Simiduia agarivorans SA1 = DSM 21679: one gene and its partner. The protein of the gene in region 1 interacts with the protein of each later gene in a pairwise test. Links are inferred from orthologs where the notes say so. Each region holds a gene or a part of one and is shown on either strand. Other genes may lie near its edges.

What was found.
Region 2: the proteins of topA (region 1) and M5M_RS06725 interact in binary tests that used the Escherichia coli proteins (3 or more experiments, as listed by UniProt). The link is inferred for Simiduia agarivorans SA1 = DSM 21679 from one-to-one orthologs.

The regions. Positions count from the first base shown.
Region 1 is NC_018868.3:245,307-253,685, reverse strand. What follows is about bases 1,768-4,999. They hold topA (type I DNA topoisomerase), read right to left. Parts: upstream 4,659-4,999; coding sequence 1,968-4,658; downstream 1,768-1,967. Other genes in these bases: M5M_RS01145 (DUF6586 family protein), read right to left, coding at 1,768-1,964. Also shown: transcriptional repressor LexA, read left to right, coding at 3-611; M5M_RS01155 (cell division inhibitor SulA), read left to right, coding at 608-1,018; M5M_RS01150 (hypothetical protein), read right to left, coding at 1,164-1,421; more of M5M_RS01145, read right to left, coding at 1,503-1,767; M5M_RS01135 (hypothetical protein), read left to right, coding at 5,001-5,765; M5M_RS01130 (hypothetical protein), read right to left, coding at 5,923-6,324; M5M_RS01125 (universal stress protein), read left to right, coding at 6,468-6,908; M5M_RS01120 (ATP-binding cassette domain-containing protein), read right to left, coding at 6,945-8,379. UniProt on the Escherichia coli protein: Releases the supercoiling and torsional tension of DNA, which is introduced during the DNA replication and transcription, by transiently cleaving and rejoining one strand of the DNA duplex.
Region 2 is NC_018868.3:1,527,875-1,536,021, reverse strand. The notes cover bases 2,737-5,736. They hold M5M_RS06725 (IMPACT family protein), read left to right. Parts: upstream 2,737-3,918; coding sequence 3,919-4,554; downstream 4,555-5,736. Other genes in these bases: M5M_RS06715 (substrate-binding periplasmic protein), read left to right, coding at 5,155-5,736; M5M_RS19405 (NUDIX hydrolase), read left to right, coding at 4,548-5,018; M5M_RS06730 (DUF6942 family protein), read left to right, coding at 3,386-3,922; M5M_RS06735 (methyltransferase), read left to right, coding at 2,737-3,389. In the rest of the region: M5M_RS06740 (TonB-dependent receptor domain-containing protein), read left to right, coding at 1-1,968; more of M5M_RS06735, read left to right, coding at 2,229-2,736; more of M5M_RS06715, read left to right, coding at 5,737-5,877; M5M_RS06710 (alpha-amylase family protein), read left to right, coding at 6,139-7,548; M5M_RS20965 (glycosyl hydrolase family 18 protein), read right to left, coding at 7,691-8,147.

The DNA of each region.
Region 1 (8,379 bases):
GGATGATCAAACTCACCGCCCGTCAACAGGAAGTGCTCGACCTGATCAAACGCTGCATTGATGAAACCGGCTACCCGCCAACCCGTGCCGAGATCGCACAAGAACTGGGCTTCCGATCGGCCAATGCCGCGGAGGAACACCTGAAGGCGCTGGCGCGCAAAGGTGCCATTGAGATGGTGGCCGGCGCATCCCGGGGCATCCGGTTACCGGAGTCAGAAACCGGCCTGCCTCTGGTGGGCCGGGTGGCCGCGGGCAACCCCATACTGGCCGAAGAAAATATCGAAGAGTATTGCGAAGTGCCCGCCAATTTTTTCAGCCCCCGCGCCGACTACCTGCTGCGCGTACATGGGATGAGTATGAAAGACATCGGCATACTCGATGGGGATCTGTTAGCGGTACACAGCACACAGAACGCCCGCAATGGCGATATTGTGGTGGCGCGCATTGGCGATGATGTGACGGTCAAACGGTTTGAGCACAAGCGCGGCAGTGCCAGCGTGAGACTGCACCCGGAAAACCCGGACTTTGAGGTCATTGAAGTCGACCTTAAATCGGAAGAATTTGCCATCGAAGGCTTGAGCGTGGGTGTCATGCGCCGGGGTAAACTGTGATGAATCTGGCGCTGCAACAATCCCCCAACGCCTTTACCCAGCCCCATGCCCCAGAGCATCGGGTCACCGAGCTGATCATTCCCTGGAGCCAGCAATCGGCGCTATTACTGCCCATGCTGCGCTTTCTGGGCAATGAAGATGACCAGCGCTGGCTTACCATCATCAGCCACGGCAGCATCAGCCAGGCGTGGTTACGACAGCAAGGATTAAACCCTCGCAGCATCAGGGTAATCCGGGCCGACTCGCCCGAAAGTGCACTGTGGATGACCTGGGAGGCTCTCGCCGCAGGGAACAGCCATACGGTGGTTGCTGAAATCAACGCTGAATCGGCCATTACGGCGGAAATGGAGCAAGCCGCAAGCATTGGGAATTGCAGGGCGCTCCTGGTAAAAGGCAACTTGCACTAGAACACGGTTAAAAACCCTGTCAGGGCAATATTGAAAGGTAAGCCGCACGAACTGGGATCGCGAATCCCGGGATTAATTAAGGCTTGGGTGGTTTTAATGCCGGCCATTGCGGCTGGCCAGCCGTGTCACCATCAGCCCCTTGAGATCAATGCAGTGTTTTGGTTTGATCGCGGGTGATATCGCCACCGTCAGGCTCTATGCCGGACGCTATAGCTGCCTCACCGGCGGCTTCCATACCGGCTTCAATCATGGCCTTGGCAACTTCGTACTTAGCATCCTTCAAGAAATACAAGGACTCCTCGGAGAACTTAATCACCACCAGCGGCTCACCCTCTTCCGCTGCCCGCCGCAATGCGATTTCACCGGTTGAGAGCTCAATGATTTCGTATAAATCAGAGGACATGCTTACTCCTGACTGCATTCAGACGCTAGTCTAACAGTATTTTGCATATCATGCGCGCCGGTCTGGAGGCAGCGAAAGCCGCTAGTACTCCTGCCCGAGTTCTCGCCAGCGCTCGGTGAAGCGTTTGAGCGCCACCAGCGCCTCGCGGCAACCATTCACATCCAGAGCCGCACCCTGGCTCGAGGCAATCAAGGCGTTTTGCGCTTGTCCTGTGTCCAATACCTGGGCGGGCGTCGCCGGCTGTGAGCGTAAAGCCGAAAGCCAACTATCCCCGGACTCCAGCTGCGCCAGCTCTTCCCACTCGGCAGGGCAGTTACGGCCGTCCGGGATTCGTTCGATCAGGGCGAGAACACTGGTAGGCGCCACCGTCAGCGGCAAACGCGCAGCGCCCGCCATATCGCGCAGCAACGCACAATAGGCGATGTGCAGGTGCCAGCTGAGCGACTGCACCAACGCGTCCTGTCGCCACGGCAGACTGTCAGCGCCCCATTGGGCCAGCAGCAGCTCACACCAGGCAAATTGTTGATTCAGGCTGGCGGCCATGGCTCAGGCCTTTTTGGCCGGGGCTTTTTTCTTGGTTGCCTTTTTCTTGACCGGGGCTTTTTTGGCTTTACGTGCCACCTCGGTCACCCACTTGCCGCCTTCGTACACGGCTTTCCAACCCGATGCCTTACCATCCACTTCAGACTGGACGTAGTGGGTTTTTTCTTTCCGGTTGAACCGGACCAGCGTGGGATTACCTTCGTCGTCCACAACAGGCGCCTTCATAAGAAACGCATATTTGGAATCGATCTCATCCTTGTGCGGTAGCAATTCGCTCACCAGCGGTGCCCGGGTCTCGCGGTTTTTCGGAAACTGACTGGCAGCCAGGAACAAACCTGCAGCACCATCGCGCAGGATGTAGGTGTCGTCCACTTTCTGGCAAGCCAGTTCCGGCATGGGCACCGGATCCATTTTGGGGGGTGCCGCTTCGCCATTTTTAAGCAGCTTGCGGGTGTTCTTACAGGCCTCATTGGTGCAGCCAAAGTACTTGCCAAAGCGGCCGGTTTTGAGCTGCATTTCGCTGCCACACTTATCGCACTCGAGCGTGGGCCCATCGTAACCTTTGATCTTGAAGCTACCGGCTTCCACTTCAAAACCGGAACAATCGGGGTTGTTGCCGCAGATGTGCAGCTTGCGCGTTTCATCCAGCAGGTAGCTGTCCATGGCCGCACGGCACAATTTGCAGCGCCGCTTTTTGCGCAATGCCTGAGTCTCTGCGTCCTCGTCATCGGCACTGATCACTTCATCGCCGGACACCAGATTCATGGTATTTTTGCATCGCTCTTTGGGTGGTAAACCGTAGCCCGAGCAACCCAGAAACACACCCGTCGAGCCAGTGCGAATCTGCATATGGCGGCCACACTGACCGCAGGCGATATCGGTATCGGTGGGATCATTGGCGCGCATACCGCCGTCGGCCGCTTTGGCTTCTGCCAGTTTCTTGGAAAAGTTCTGGTAAAACTCGTCCAGTACGTCCTGCCAGCCGCGCTCACCGGTCGCGATCTGATCCAACGATTGCTCCAACTCTGCGGTAAAGGAGTAAGCCATCAGATCATCGAAGCTTTCGACCAGGCGCTCGGTGACGATGTCCCCCATTTTTTCAGCAAAGAACCGCCGCCCTTCCAGACGCGCGTAACCCCGATCCTGAATGGTGGAAATAATCGCAGCGTAGGTTGAAGGCCGGCCAATACCGCGCTTTTCAAGCTCTTTCACCAACGCCGCTTCCGAGTATCGTGCGGGCGGCTTGGTGAAATGCTGGTTTGGCTCGAGTTTGACCAGGTTCAACAGCTCGCCCACTTTCACGTCGGGCAATACCACGTCTTCGTCTTTTTTGGCTTGCGGCGGCATGACTTTCATAAAACCATCAAACCGGATCACGCGCCCGCGGGTGCGCAACTCGTAGTCCGCCGCATGTACCACAACGGAGGTCGATGTAAATTCAGCTGGCGTCATCTGACAGGCCACAAATTGCTGCCAGATCAAGGCATACAAGCGCTCGGCATCCCGCTCCATGCCTTTGAGTTGCGTGGGCATCAAGGTTACTTCGGACGGCCGGATGGCTTCGTGAGCCTCTTGTGCACCCTCTTTGCTGCCGTAGGTATTAGGCGCTTCGGGCAGGTAACGATCCCCGAACTGTGACTGGATGTAGTGACGACAGGCGTTCACGGCTTCCGCAGATAAATTGGTCGAGTCCGTTCGCATGTAGGTGATGTAGCCCGCCTCATACAGCCGTTGCGCCATCATCATGGTTTTCTTGACCGAGAAGCCAAGCCGCGTACTGGCAGCCTGTTGCAAAGTAGAGGTGATAAACGGCGCCGACGGTTTTGATTTTGTGGGTTTGTCTTCCCGCTCTGCCACCCTGAACTCGGCCGGCTGCAAAGCCTTAACCGCCACCATGGCATCGGCTTCGTTCAACGGCTTGAATGCCTGCCCTGCATGGCGTTTGACTTCAAAGCGCAATGACTGCTGTTGCTGGTTGGTCAGATTGGCAAAAATATCCCAGTATTCTTCGGGAACAAAGGCGCGGATTTCACGTTCACGCTCGACCAACAAACGCACCGCAACAGACTGAACCCGCCCGGCAGACAGCCCGCGTGCAACCTTTTCCCACAACAGGGGAGACACCATATAACCCACCACCCGGTCCAGAAAGCGGCGGGCCTGCTGTGCGTTTACGCGGTCCATATCCAGCGAGCCGGGTTCCGAAAACGCCTCCTGAATAGCGGATTTGGTAATCTCGTTGAACACTACGCGCTTGTAGCGTGATTCATCACCACCAATGGCTTCCCGCAGGTGCCAGGCAATGGCCTCTCCTTCGCGGTCCAAGTCCGTTGCGAGATAAATTTCATCGGCTTTGGCCGCCAGTGAGCGCAATTCAGCAACCACTTTTTCCTTGCCCGGCAAGATTGCGTATTGGGCCTGCCAATGATGCTCAGGGTCGATGCCCATGCGGTTGATCAGTTGTTCCCGGGCTTTGGTTTCCTTGTGCCTGGCCTTTTCTTCCGGCGACATTTTGCGCGTTATGGCGGCTTGCCTGGCCCGCTCCTTTGGGTCTACGGCACCCTTTGCACTGCCACTGGTGGGTAGGTCGCGGATATGCCCCACGCTGGACTTAACGACGAAATCACTGCCCAGGTATTTATTGATCGTTTTTGCCTTGGCCGGGGATTCCACGATGACAAGTGCTTTAGCCATAAAAATTCTCGAATTTTGCTTCTTTGTTCTTTATATACGCGCAACTGACAAAACTATTTATAAGACCCCATCGGGACTTGTACAAGGCGAACAGGCCCCGCAAACGCCATTGGCAGCAACTCAGGGTGCGCATATATAAAACCTGAAACTCACAGGGTCAAGTGATAAGTGTTTAGCACATCGGCACAAAAAGCCCAGAATCAGGGTCTAAACTGAGTCTGGAGTCACTACACAAAACGGCACTTAACCTACTGATTTTTATAAAATTTATCCCGCAAGCCTTCAAGCTTTAGCGGAACCGGCCGACAGCCTTGTGAAAATTTTTAGCTTCAGGACCCAGAATTGGCCTACCTGATCATTTTTTGCTCTATCGCACTGCTTTCCTTACTCGTGGTCAGCATTGCCAACCAACGCGAGGAACGACTCCGCTCGCGGCGGATCCGGCTGCACAAATTAAAGCTCCGGGTCGACGAGCTGGAATCCTTGTTGCTCCAGGTGAGTCCACTGGTGGAGAGCCCGGATATCCTCACCCAAATCAACGATGAAATCATCGATATGTACAAAATGATGATAGAACTGGATTCCTCCCTGCCTTATCTGGAATCGGCACTCAATTCCGCTGAAGCCCGCAGCCAGCAAATCACGGAAAGACAAACGCGCCCCAACAGGATCATGGAGTCTGACGTAAAAATCGCCATGGCACAAAAGCATTTGACGGAAGCAGCCAAAGTGATCCGGCACCGTCAGAGTCACAATAAAATCACACTCGAGGAAATGCAGGCGTTTCTGAAAGAACTGGCCTACCAACACCTGATGGTGGACGTGATATCCATGGTGGCGCAAGGTCACAAGGCCACCAACAAAAGCAATCTGTTTTCGGCCCAGGCCTACTACAAAAAGGCGCGCCAGATGTTGGTACAGTCGACCCATTCAGATCCGCGACGGCACGAGATGAGCCGACAGCTGGTGGAAATTATCGAGAGCAATCGACAGTCAATCAGCGAAACGCTCATGCCTGAATCTCAATTCAATCCCGAAAAACAGGCCAACACAGCAGAGCCCATGCTGGACGATATGCTTGCGGATAATGACGACCAGCACCGATAGATAGCAGGCTGTTGAAAAACCCCTTGCATGCTCAGGCTTACAGGCTGGTTCGTAATTTAGGCGCCGTTTTGAAGGTGTGTATCCACCCACCGAAAAGCGGCAACGACAAGTACGGGCCAGCCTGTAAGCCCCGGAGGGCAAGGCCTGAAGCGCCAAGTCAACGACCGGCCGCGACCTCAAGCCATTGCAGAATAAACGCCAACTCCTCCTTGCCTGCCGGTTCAGACCAGAATAGCGCCACGCCGTCGGGCGCAGCTTCCACAAAGCCTATGGACGCAGGTAATGCATGCAATTGCTGGGTCAGCCATTCGCGCTCCGACGGGTCGGGTTCGGACGTAGACTCCACCGACCAGAACTCCGCTAAATGCACCGGATGCGAGTAGTTTTTCCGCATCAGACGCCAGAAATTCCGATCGCGACGCTTGGCCTGCCACGGCATCGAATAGCGGGTAAAACCCTGCGCCTGGCCCGAACCCAGTGATACACGGGCGCCACGGCTAATGGCCTGGCTGCGCAGGCTGGCCAGACGTTTATCGCGCGCACTGGGCTGAAACATCATCACAGGCCCTATGCAAAGCGCGATGACCGCTAAAATTACAAGCCAGGTTGTATAGCTCACGCTACCCCCAAATATGAGTTGCCTTTTTCTGCGGATCTGCGCAGGCTAGTATGGACTGAGACTGAGCTTATCAGGAGATGCCAATGAATAACTATTCTCACCTGCTCGTCGGCGTAGATCTGTCGCCCGAATCAGCCCAGATTATCGAGCGGGCCCGGCAGATTTCCCGAAATCACAATGCCCGGCTCACGCTGGTGCATGTGCTTGAACCGCTGACCTTTGCTTATGGTGGTGACATCCCAATGGATCTCACCGAAGTCCAAACGCAACTCCAGGCACAAGCCGACGAACAACTCAAGCAGCTGGCCAAGCGCACACAAATCTCAGAGGACGACTGTCAGTTACTCATTGGCCAACCGGCGGCGGAGTTACATCAACTGGCAGCACAACAGGGCTGCGATTTGATTGTTGTTGGCAGCCACGGCAGGCAGGGCCTTGCGTTGCTTTTAGGCTCCACCGCCAATGGCGTTCTGCATGGTGCCAATTGCGATGTGCTTGCCGTGCGCGTGAACGAAGCAGATTAATTAAACCCCTGGGCAGCCGGCCAGATCAACGCCAACTCAATCGCCTAATTCCGCCCAACGCTCGTAGGCCTGTTCCAACGCAGCTTCTTTCTCTGCCAGCTGCAACAGCAACGGCTCGGTTACCGATCGATCCTGGTTGAAGAACGCGGGGTCGGCCATCTGACCTTGCAAGCCTTCGATTTCACTCTCCAATGACTCTATAAGCCCGGGTAGCTGGTCGAGCTCACGCTGTAATTTGTAACTCAGCTTTTTCGGTTTTTCTGTTTTTTCAGGCTCCGATTTTACGCTCGCCTCTGGCACCTCGGGCGACTCCGAGCCGGAATATCCGGACTCATCCCTCTCGTATTTGTGCCAGCTGCCACCTTGTCGCAACCAATCCTGATAACCGCCCACATAGTCGTTCACAACCCCCTCACCTTCAAACGCCAGACAGGAGGTCACGACATTATCGAGAAAAGCACGATCGTGACTCACCAACAACAGCGTACCTTCGTAGTTGAGTAACAACTCTTCCAGCAGTTCCAGGGTTTCCACGTCAAGGTCATTGGTAGGTTCATCCATGACCAGCAGATTCGCAGGCTTACTGAACAGCTTGGCCAGCAATACCCGGTTGCGCTCGCCACCGGATAACGCACACAGGGGCGTGCGGGCACGCTCACCGGTAAACAGAAAATCGGATAAGTAAGAAATGATGTGTTTGCGCTTGCCGTTGACATCGATGAACTCGCGCCCTTCGGCAATATTGTCCACCGCGTGTTTATCGAGTTCCAATTGATTGCGCAGCTGATCGAAATACGCAACGGTCAGGTTGGTCCCGAGTCGCACCTGGCCTTGCTGGGGCGCCAATTCACCCAGCAAAATTTTGAGCAAGGTACTTTTTCCTGCCCCATTGGGTCCGAGGATGCCAATTTTATCGCCACGCATAATCCGGGTGGATAAACACCTGATCACGGGTTTCTCGTCCCAACTGTGCGACACGTTGTGCAGCTCCGCGACCAGTTTGCCACTGCTATCCGCTTGCTGAACTTCAAACTGCGCCCGACCGTGGCGCTCACGCCGCTCGCTGCGTTCAACCCGCATCGCCTTGAGTGCCCTTACCCGACCTTCGTTGCGCGTCCGGCGCGCCTTGATCCCCTGTCGGATCCACACCTCCTCTTCGGCCAGGCGTTTGTCAAACAGGGCATTGTGGCGTGCCTCTTCCGCCAACTGGGCTTCGCGAAAGGTCAGAAAGCTGGCGTAGTCCCCTTCCCAATAACGCAGATGCCCACGATCCAACTCTATGATGTGGGTGGCAAGCTTTTGCAATAACGCGCGGTCATGGGTGATAAAAACAATTGCGCCCCGGTAGGCCAGCACTTGTTGCTCCAGCCACTCAATCGCTTCGATATCCAAATGGTTGGTGGGTTCGTCGAGCAACAACACATCAGGTTCGGTTACCAGCGCGCGCGCCAACGCCACCCGCCGCCGCCAA
Region 2 (8,147 bases), 1.3 Mb from region 1 along the record:
TTTCACACCATCCCGGAAGCGCAGGCCATTAACCGGAAAATTGCCGCGTCGCTCAATCGCGATATTGATATCACCACAAAATCCAATGGCCCCGACAAAAAAATCAAAGCTGGCGTGGGATACAACTTCGATTTAAGCGACGACTGGAACCTGGGCTTTATTGCCATGGGTTCGTACGACAATAAAGTGCGCAACAAAGATCGCACCAACCGCAGTTCGAACAATCCCGAGCGCATTTATTCCGACACCCAACGCACCGTGGATGAAGTCTCGCTCAATGGTTTTGGCAGCGTGGGCCTGGCCTATGGGTTGGATCACCAGATCGATTACACCCATTTATTCATCCGCGATACTGACGATGAGGCCAGCATAACCACCGGTTTCAATGCCAATAATGCCGAGATCGACAGTGGTAACCAATACGTCACCTACGAACTCCGGTACGAAGAACGGGAGCTGCGCACCAACCAATTGCGGGGTGAACACAAGTTGGTCTCCACCTTCAATGACGTGGTGTACGAACTGCCATTCCGGTGGGCGGACGATCTGGCGTTCGAATGGTTTTACTCGGATTCCAAGGCCACCACTGACAAGCCCAACGAAGTATCTGTGGAAGGCATGAATGCCATTGATATGGATACCGGTGCGGTGCTCAGCACCCGAATTGAAGACCTGTCGACGGCGGCGGTATTCCGTTTTACCGATCTGGCCGACAATGTGGAAAGCTATGGTTGGGATCTGGTATTGCCTGTCGAAGGCGATAACTACCGGCTGGAACTGAGCGGTGGTTACGATGGTTCCCGCAAGGATCGCAGCTATCTGGGCACCACGGTCAATATCGATACGTCCAATGCCGATCCCGATGCTTTGGCTGGTACCCCCGGCGAGGCTCTCTGCTGTGGTCGCATTGAGGACCGGGACAACGGTTTTATTGCATCGCTGGGTTCCGCCGAAGCTGAATCCTATTTGGCTGCGCAAACGCTGGATGCCTGGTACGGCAAGTTCGATGTAACCTGGAATGACACCTGGCGCGTGTCCGGCGGTCTCCGTCGGGAAGATTTCAAGCAGGCGGCGCTGCCTATCGATACGCTGGATTTTGATAATCAGCTGCGCGTGTCCGATGACGAGCTGGCAGATATTGTGGTGGCGGAGGCGAAAAACTATCCGTCATTGTCCATGACCTATATGACCCAGGATTTCTGGGCTGAAACCTTTCAGTTCCGCTTGGGTTACGGCGGTACCACGGTGCGCCCGGATCTGCGGGAAGTGGCAGTGGTGCAATACATCGACCCGGTGACGGATTACCGCGTGGTGGGTAACCCCTACCTGCAAACATCGGATCTGCAGAACTACGATGCCCGGGGGGAGTGGTTTTTTGATAATGGCAACAGCTTCACGGTGTCGTTGTTTCACAAAAATATCGATTCGCCCATCGAAACCATTCGCGCCGCCGGCTCCGATGACAACGTGGTGTTGACCTTTGTTAACGCGGAAGAAGCCCAGCTCACCGGTGTGGAAATGGAATGGTTGTATGACATGCAACCGATCGGTGCCGAAGGCTTTTTCGTCTCCGGAAACGTCACTTACAGTGACTCGGAAATCACCATTACCGATACGGATATCGGCTTAACCAATAATAAGCGCCGCATGACCGGCCATTCGAAAGAAGTGGCCAACATTCAAGTGGGCTTTGACTCGCCCGATGGATATCACTCGGCGACGCTGGCATATAACTTCTTCGGTGAGCGCATTCTGTTTGCCGCCCGCGATGGTGCAGATGATGCCTACGAGCAGCCGTTCAATTCACTGGATCTGAACTACGCCTTTTATCCCATGGAGAATCTCAGCGTGCGGTTACGCCTGACCAACCTGCTTAATCAGGAACGTGAGGTGAAACAGGACGGCGTGGTGATTCTTGAGGAAGTGGCCGATCGCACACTCAGCCTTGGCGTAAAGTGGGATTTGTAACCCTTGCTGATAGGAGGTAGGGACAGCACAAGGCACAAGGACGTGCCGCTCTACTCGCGGTCCGGGGCATTCGCATAACCCTCGGGTACCGCGCCCATACGCACAAGATGTGGCAGACCTGGTAGCGGTCAACGACCGAGCTCCAGACGGGAGTAAACACCAGGTCGCAAGCCCACACACCGCTTACACCCTCGGTGGCGATGGCCACCTTTTTTTTTGCTTGCCGCGCTGTGCTACTATGCGGTTTTGCCTGCCGTAACATGCTTCTCGACCAATTTGCCGCGCTCGACCAATTGCTGGTGGACCATCGCCATTTGTGGCAGATCGACCCATTTCATCTGACCGATTATCCGGTCACCTGGGAGACCGGCCTGGTGCAGTGGCTGGAGCAGCAATCGCTGGACCAGCTGGCGGGTTTTACGCCGGGTCTGTTTGACGCTGCGCCGGCCCCATTGCCGTCGTCCGATCGCTGGCAATCCCTGACCCGGGTGCCCGAGCGCCGCTTGTCCAGCCGCATTGACGATCGTTTCTTCAGTCAGCACATTCCCGGCCGCAAGTGGCAACAGATTCAGTATTTTGCTGGCGCCACGCCATTGCCTGAAGGTGCAGTGCTTGAATGGTGTGCGGGTAAAGGCCATCTGGGGCGGTTACTGGCGCATACCAGCGGCCAACCGGTGACCAGCCTTGAGTGGCAAGATGCCTTGTGCCAGGCCGGCAATGCCCTGGCCAGGCAAAAGCAACTGGATCAGCGCTTTGTCTGTACAGACGTGCTGTCGACGGGTATTGAAGCGCACTTCACCCATCATCACACGGCAGTGGCACTGCATGCCTGTGGCGATTTACACCTGAATTTAATCCGCCATTGGCCGGCCAGTGGCGTATTGGCCTGCGCACCCTGTTGTTACCATCTCAGCGCCACCCCGGAACCCCTGAGTGATGCCGGTAAGCGCAGCGCGCTGGGTTTGCGCGCGCGCGATTTGCATTTGCCGCTGCAGGAATTTGTCACCGGTGGTGCCGGCAGCCGGCGCCTTCGCGATCGCCAATTGTTGTGGCGGATGGCGTTTGACGCCTGGCAACGCGCACATCGTGGTGTTGACGAATACTTGCCCTTGCCAACCCTGAAAACCAGCCAGTTAAATGACTCGGTACTTGCGTTTTTCCAGTGGGCAGCGGAGGAAAAAGGGTTGGCGCTGGCGCCGGATTTTGATCCTGCCCCCTGGTTGGCCAAAGGCCAGGCGCGGGCAGATCGCGTGCGTCGGATGGAGTGGGTCAGTCATTGGTTCCGTCGCCCGCTGGAGTTGTGGCTGGTATTGGATCGCGCCCTCTTGCTTGAACAAAAAGGCGCTGCGGTAGAAGTGGTGGCTTTTTGCCCCTATCATCTGACGCCCCGCAATCTTCTGATCATCGCCAAGGGCCTATGAACATCACGCCTTCTGATTACCCGGCACCGACACCTGCGCCCTCGGGATTGGGTGCTGAAGTGCCCCGGCTGCGCATTTTTATTGCCAACAAACCACCCATAGAACCTTATGCCAGTGCAACCGCGTGTGCACCGGTGGTTGAAGGCGAATTGGCGCACCTGGTGAGCCAGTGTTCCAATCATTGGCGCAAGGTGTTTAATGTGCTGGCGAAATTGCAATTTGCCCTGGCCCAACGACAAGCGGGGTGGAGCCAGGAAAATCACAGCCGTTGGCAAGCGCTGCGTGATCGTGAGTTGTTGCAGAAGCCCGGGCAGTTGCAGCTTTGGTTTGGTGCTGCGCACCCGCCCGGCGCTGCGATCGATGTGGTTTGCGGGAAACAATTTGCTGGCGCGCAGGCGTTGCCGCTGCAATGGCAGTGCGCGCATTTTGCCCGCTCGCCGGAACGACGCTTACTGGTCAGCCCCTACCCGGATTACCGGCAGCTTACCAATGAGCGGATTGAACGACTCGCCGACATGATTGTTGCGTTATGACTGAGCCAACCATCAACGGTGCTTACGCGGTTGCCGCCGGTCGGGCCGAAGCGGAAACCGAGGTCAGGAAAAGCCGCTTCATTGCCTGGGCAGACCGGGCGCAAACCCGTGAGCAGGCCATGGCGTTGCTGGCGGATGCAAAAGCCCGTTATCCGGATGCGCGCCACCATTGCTGGGCCTACCTGCTGGGCCCGGGACTGACGCCTGCATCGCAGGCTTTTTCCGACGACGGCGAGCCCGGTGGGACAGCGGGCAAACCGATGCTTAACGTTTTGAGCCATAAAGGCATTGGCGATATTGCGGTGGTGGTGATCCGGTATTTCGGTGGTATCAAACTCGGCGCGGGCGGGTTGGTGCGGGCTTATTCTCAGGCCACGCAAGCCGTGATTGACCAATTGGAAACCACGATGATCACGCCCGTGAGTCACTATACCGTGATCGCCGATTACGCTGCAGAACAATGGCTTCGGCATTGGCTGGGGCAGCATCAGGGGGAGTTGGTGGCGGTGGAGTACGCCGATCAGGTGACTTACCGGCTGGCCCTGCCGCAGCAATTTTTTGCAGATCTGCAGGCACCATTGGCCGCCTCTGGCTGGTCGTTGTTACCGGATGAATCGGATAAAAAATGTTGAAGCCAGGACTGAATGCCTTTGCAATTGTACTGTTGCTGGCCGGGTTGATCGCCTGTGGCAAGCCGCCGGCTTGTCCGGATGTGAGCTTACCGCTGCCACCGGCGAATGCAGGTTGCCTGGTGATTCAGGAGCGTCAGGTGCTGATGGTGCGTGAACTTACCGGCAAGATCAGCCTGCCCGGTGGCACCAGCGAGCGGGGCGAATCGGCGCAGTGTACGGCCTGGCGTGAAACCTTCGAAGAGACTGGTCTGGCGGTACAGGTGGGAGCACGGATGCAAGTGTTTGATAACGGCTTTAGTCTGTTCCGCTGTACTACGGCACCCGGGGCCTACGGACAATCACAGGTGCCTGGCCTGGCCGGCGAAATCCGGGAGGTGTTGTGGCTGAACGAATCTCAATTGGGCGACTACGCCTGGCGTTTCCCGTCGCAACAGGCCATGATCCGCGCCGCTTTACAGCAATAGCAAAGACCTGCCCCCAGACCTGGTTGCGGGTTTGGTGTTGGCTGCTAAGCTATTGAAACTACGTCGAATTTTCAGGTTGGGGTTTGCATTGCGCTATTGGTTGCTGGCGTTATTCTTAGTAATAGATGTAGGTTGTATGCGGGTAATCGCGGATGACGACCTGACGATCTATGGCGAGCTGACGCCAGGATTGGCACACCAGAATGCCGACGGTGCGCAGAGCGGTTTATTGATCGATGTGATGCGCATGCTGCAGCGGCGTACCGGTCATGCAGGCCAGCTCCAGATGGTGCCCTGGGTAAGGGGGTATCGCTCCACACTTCAGAACCAAGCACCGGTGGCCTTGTTCGCGGCGGCTTTTAATGAAGAAAGGCGCGCGTTGTTCTACTGGGTCGGGCCGTTGGTGGATGTGCAATGGTGCTTTTCCGTGCTCGACGACAGCGGGTTAACCGGGCTCAGCCTCGAGCAGGCGCGCGAGTTACCCGCCATTGGTGTGGTTAAAAATGACGCGCGCGAGGCTTTGTTACGCCGCTTGGGTTTTACCAATCTGCTGTTGGTTGAATCTGACGACGAGAACGTGAGGATGCTGCAGCGTGGCCGCACCAGCGCCTGGCTCAGCAGCACCATCACTGACCGTTTGCACTTATCGAAAGTGGGCTTGGGCAAGGAATCCATCCGGCATTTGCACTGCTTCGAACGTCAGGGACTGTTTCTGGTTTTCAACCGTGTCACGCCGGAACCGGTTTATGCGCAGTGGCGTGACGCGCTTGCCGCCGCGCGGGCCGATGGTGAGTTTGAGCAGATACTTGCGGCGTATGGTCAACAATTGCCGAGTACCAAAATCGATAAAAAGCGTTGATTTGCGTTTCGGTACTGGCGTTCTGATCTCACCGGTTGATGGAATGCATGGGTGAAAATTGTGCGCTGGTTCCGGCGCAGGCGGTGGCGCACGCAGTGGGGATGAACGGATTAAACCCTTGATATTTCTGTGGTTTCGTTCGCCATTGAGGTTGCCAAAATACCTCTGTTATTGAATACGTATGCATTGGTCTTGATCAAATTATCGGCAACCACTTAACTCCGGTGCGGGTTTATCCCCTAACTCAACCGGAGCGAAATAATGAATAAGAAAGTTCTGTCCGGGTGGCGAAATGCGCTGAAGAGCACAGCGGTCGCTGCCTCCCTTTGTATCCCTTCCCTGGCGTGCGCCGATGTCATTCTGCACGCGTTTAATTGGTCTTATACCGATGTAAAAAATAAGGCCAGTGAAATTTCCAGTATTGGCTACAAGGCCGTATTGGTGGCGCCACCGCTGAAGTCAGCCAAAAACGGTTGCGAATGGTGGCAACGTTATCAGCCGCAGGATTGGCGGGTGATTGATCACTGCCTGGGTAACAAAGAATCCTTCAAGGCCATGATCGATGCGTTGCAGGCGAAGGGTGTGGTGGTCTATGCAGACATCGTACTCAATCACATGGCCAACGAGCGCAATGGTGCCACCGACTTTCCCGGTAACAGCACATTGGTGGACTATGCCAACAACCGCACCTACTGGAATAAACAAAAACTGTTCGGCAATCTCGACAATGGTTTGCTGAGCCCGTGGGATTTTCACGAAGCCAAGTGCATCAGCAACTACAACGATGTGTGGCAGGTGCAGAACTGGCGTATTTGCGGCGCCTACCCCGACAAAGGATTGCCGGACCTTAACCCCAACAGCTACGTGGTGGATCAGCAGCGGGCTTATTTGCAGGCGCTGAAAAATCTGGGGGTAAAAGGTTTCCGGGTGGATGCTGCGAAGCACATGACCAACTGGCACATGAACCAGATTTTTACTTCGTCCATTAAAAGCGGTATGCATGTGTTTGGCGAAGTGATTACCGGCGGTGGCACTTCCAGCAGCGACTACCAGCAATTCCTTGGGCCCTACCTGAGTGGCACGGATCACGACGCCTATGATTTTCCGCTGTTGAATGCCATGCGTAATGCGTTGCAACCCAATGGCTGGATGTCATCGCTGGATAACCCGGTGGCCGGTGGCAATGCGCTGCCGGGTGATCGCGCTGTGACCATGCCGATTACCCATGACATTCCCACTAACGCCGGTTTCCGCTACCTGATCATGAACACCACCGACGAGCACCTGGCTTATGCCTACGTGCTGGGTCGCAAGGATGGCGCGCCGATGGTGTTCAGCGACCAGACCGGCACCGATGGCGGCCGTTGGGTGAATGACTACAAGCAAAGCGACATCAAAGCCATGGTGAAATTCCACAACCGCGTGAAAGGTCAGGGCCAGGAAGGTATCTGGGCCGATCAGTGTGTGTTGGCTTTCCGCCGCGGCAAAGAAGGCGTGGTAGGCATCAACAAATGCGGCGAGGAAAAATGGATCAAGCTCAATACCAATGAAAAATATTATTGGTACCGCAATTACACCGATGTGTTCAGTGGCGAAACCTTTTCCATTGACGCCAGTGTGAAATGGATTCGCATCCCACCGCGTGCCGCCCGTATGTGGACTGCCAGCTAAACAAAGCAACCAAAGTACCATGGGGTCTGACCCCTTGGTACTTTGGTTGTTTGGGCTGAATAAAAAAACGGGCGCGTTGCGCCCGTATCAAGGGCGGGATAGGGCCCGCCAGGGAAAGAGGAAAGGGTGTGGTGAAGGTGCCTTATTGGCTCAGGCCTTCCACCATGGCATTGGTGATGTCGCCGTTATCGGCATCGATTTCCCAGCTGAAAAGCCCGGCGAGTCCACGGTTTTTCACAAACTCGGCTTTGGCTTTGATGGAGCGCGGGTTGTCGTAGGTGATCAGGGTGCCGGTGCTGTAGTTCCACAGGTAAGGTGCTTCTGCTTCGCTGTCGTAGAAGTAGCTGAAACCATTGATGCCGTTGCCGGTGGTGCCGCCCAGGTAGTTGGTGACAATGTCTTTGTAATCCAGCACGCCGTCTTCCCAGGTACCTTTAGCTGCGCCATTGCCGGTGCCGCTGAATGGCCATTCCGGCTGACCGCCCGACACGTTTTTCCAACCGCGCCCGTAGGCGGCAACGCCCATGACGATTTTATTGGCCGGCACGTTTTGAGCGGTCAGGCTATCAAGTACAGACGCCGCATAGAAACCGTTGTTG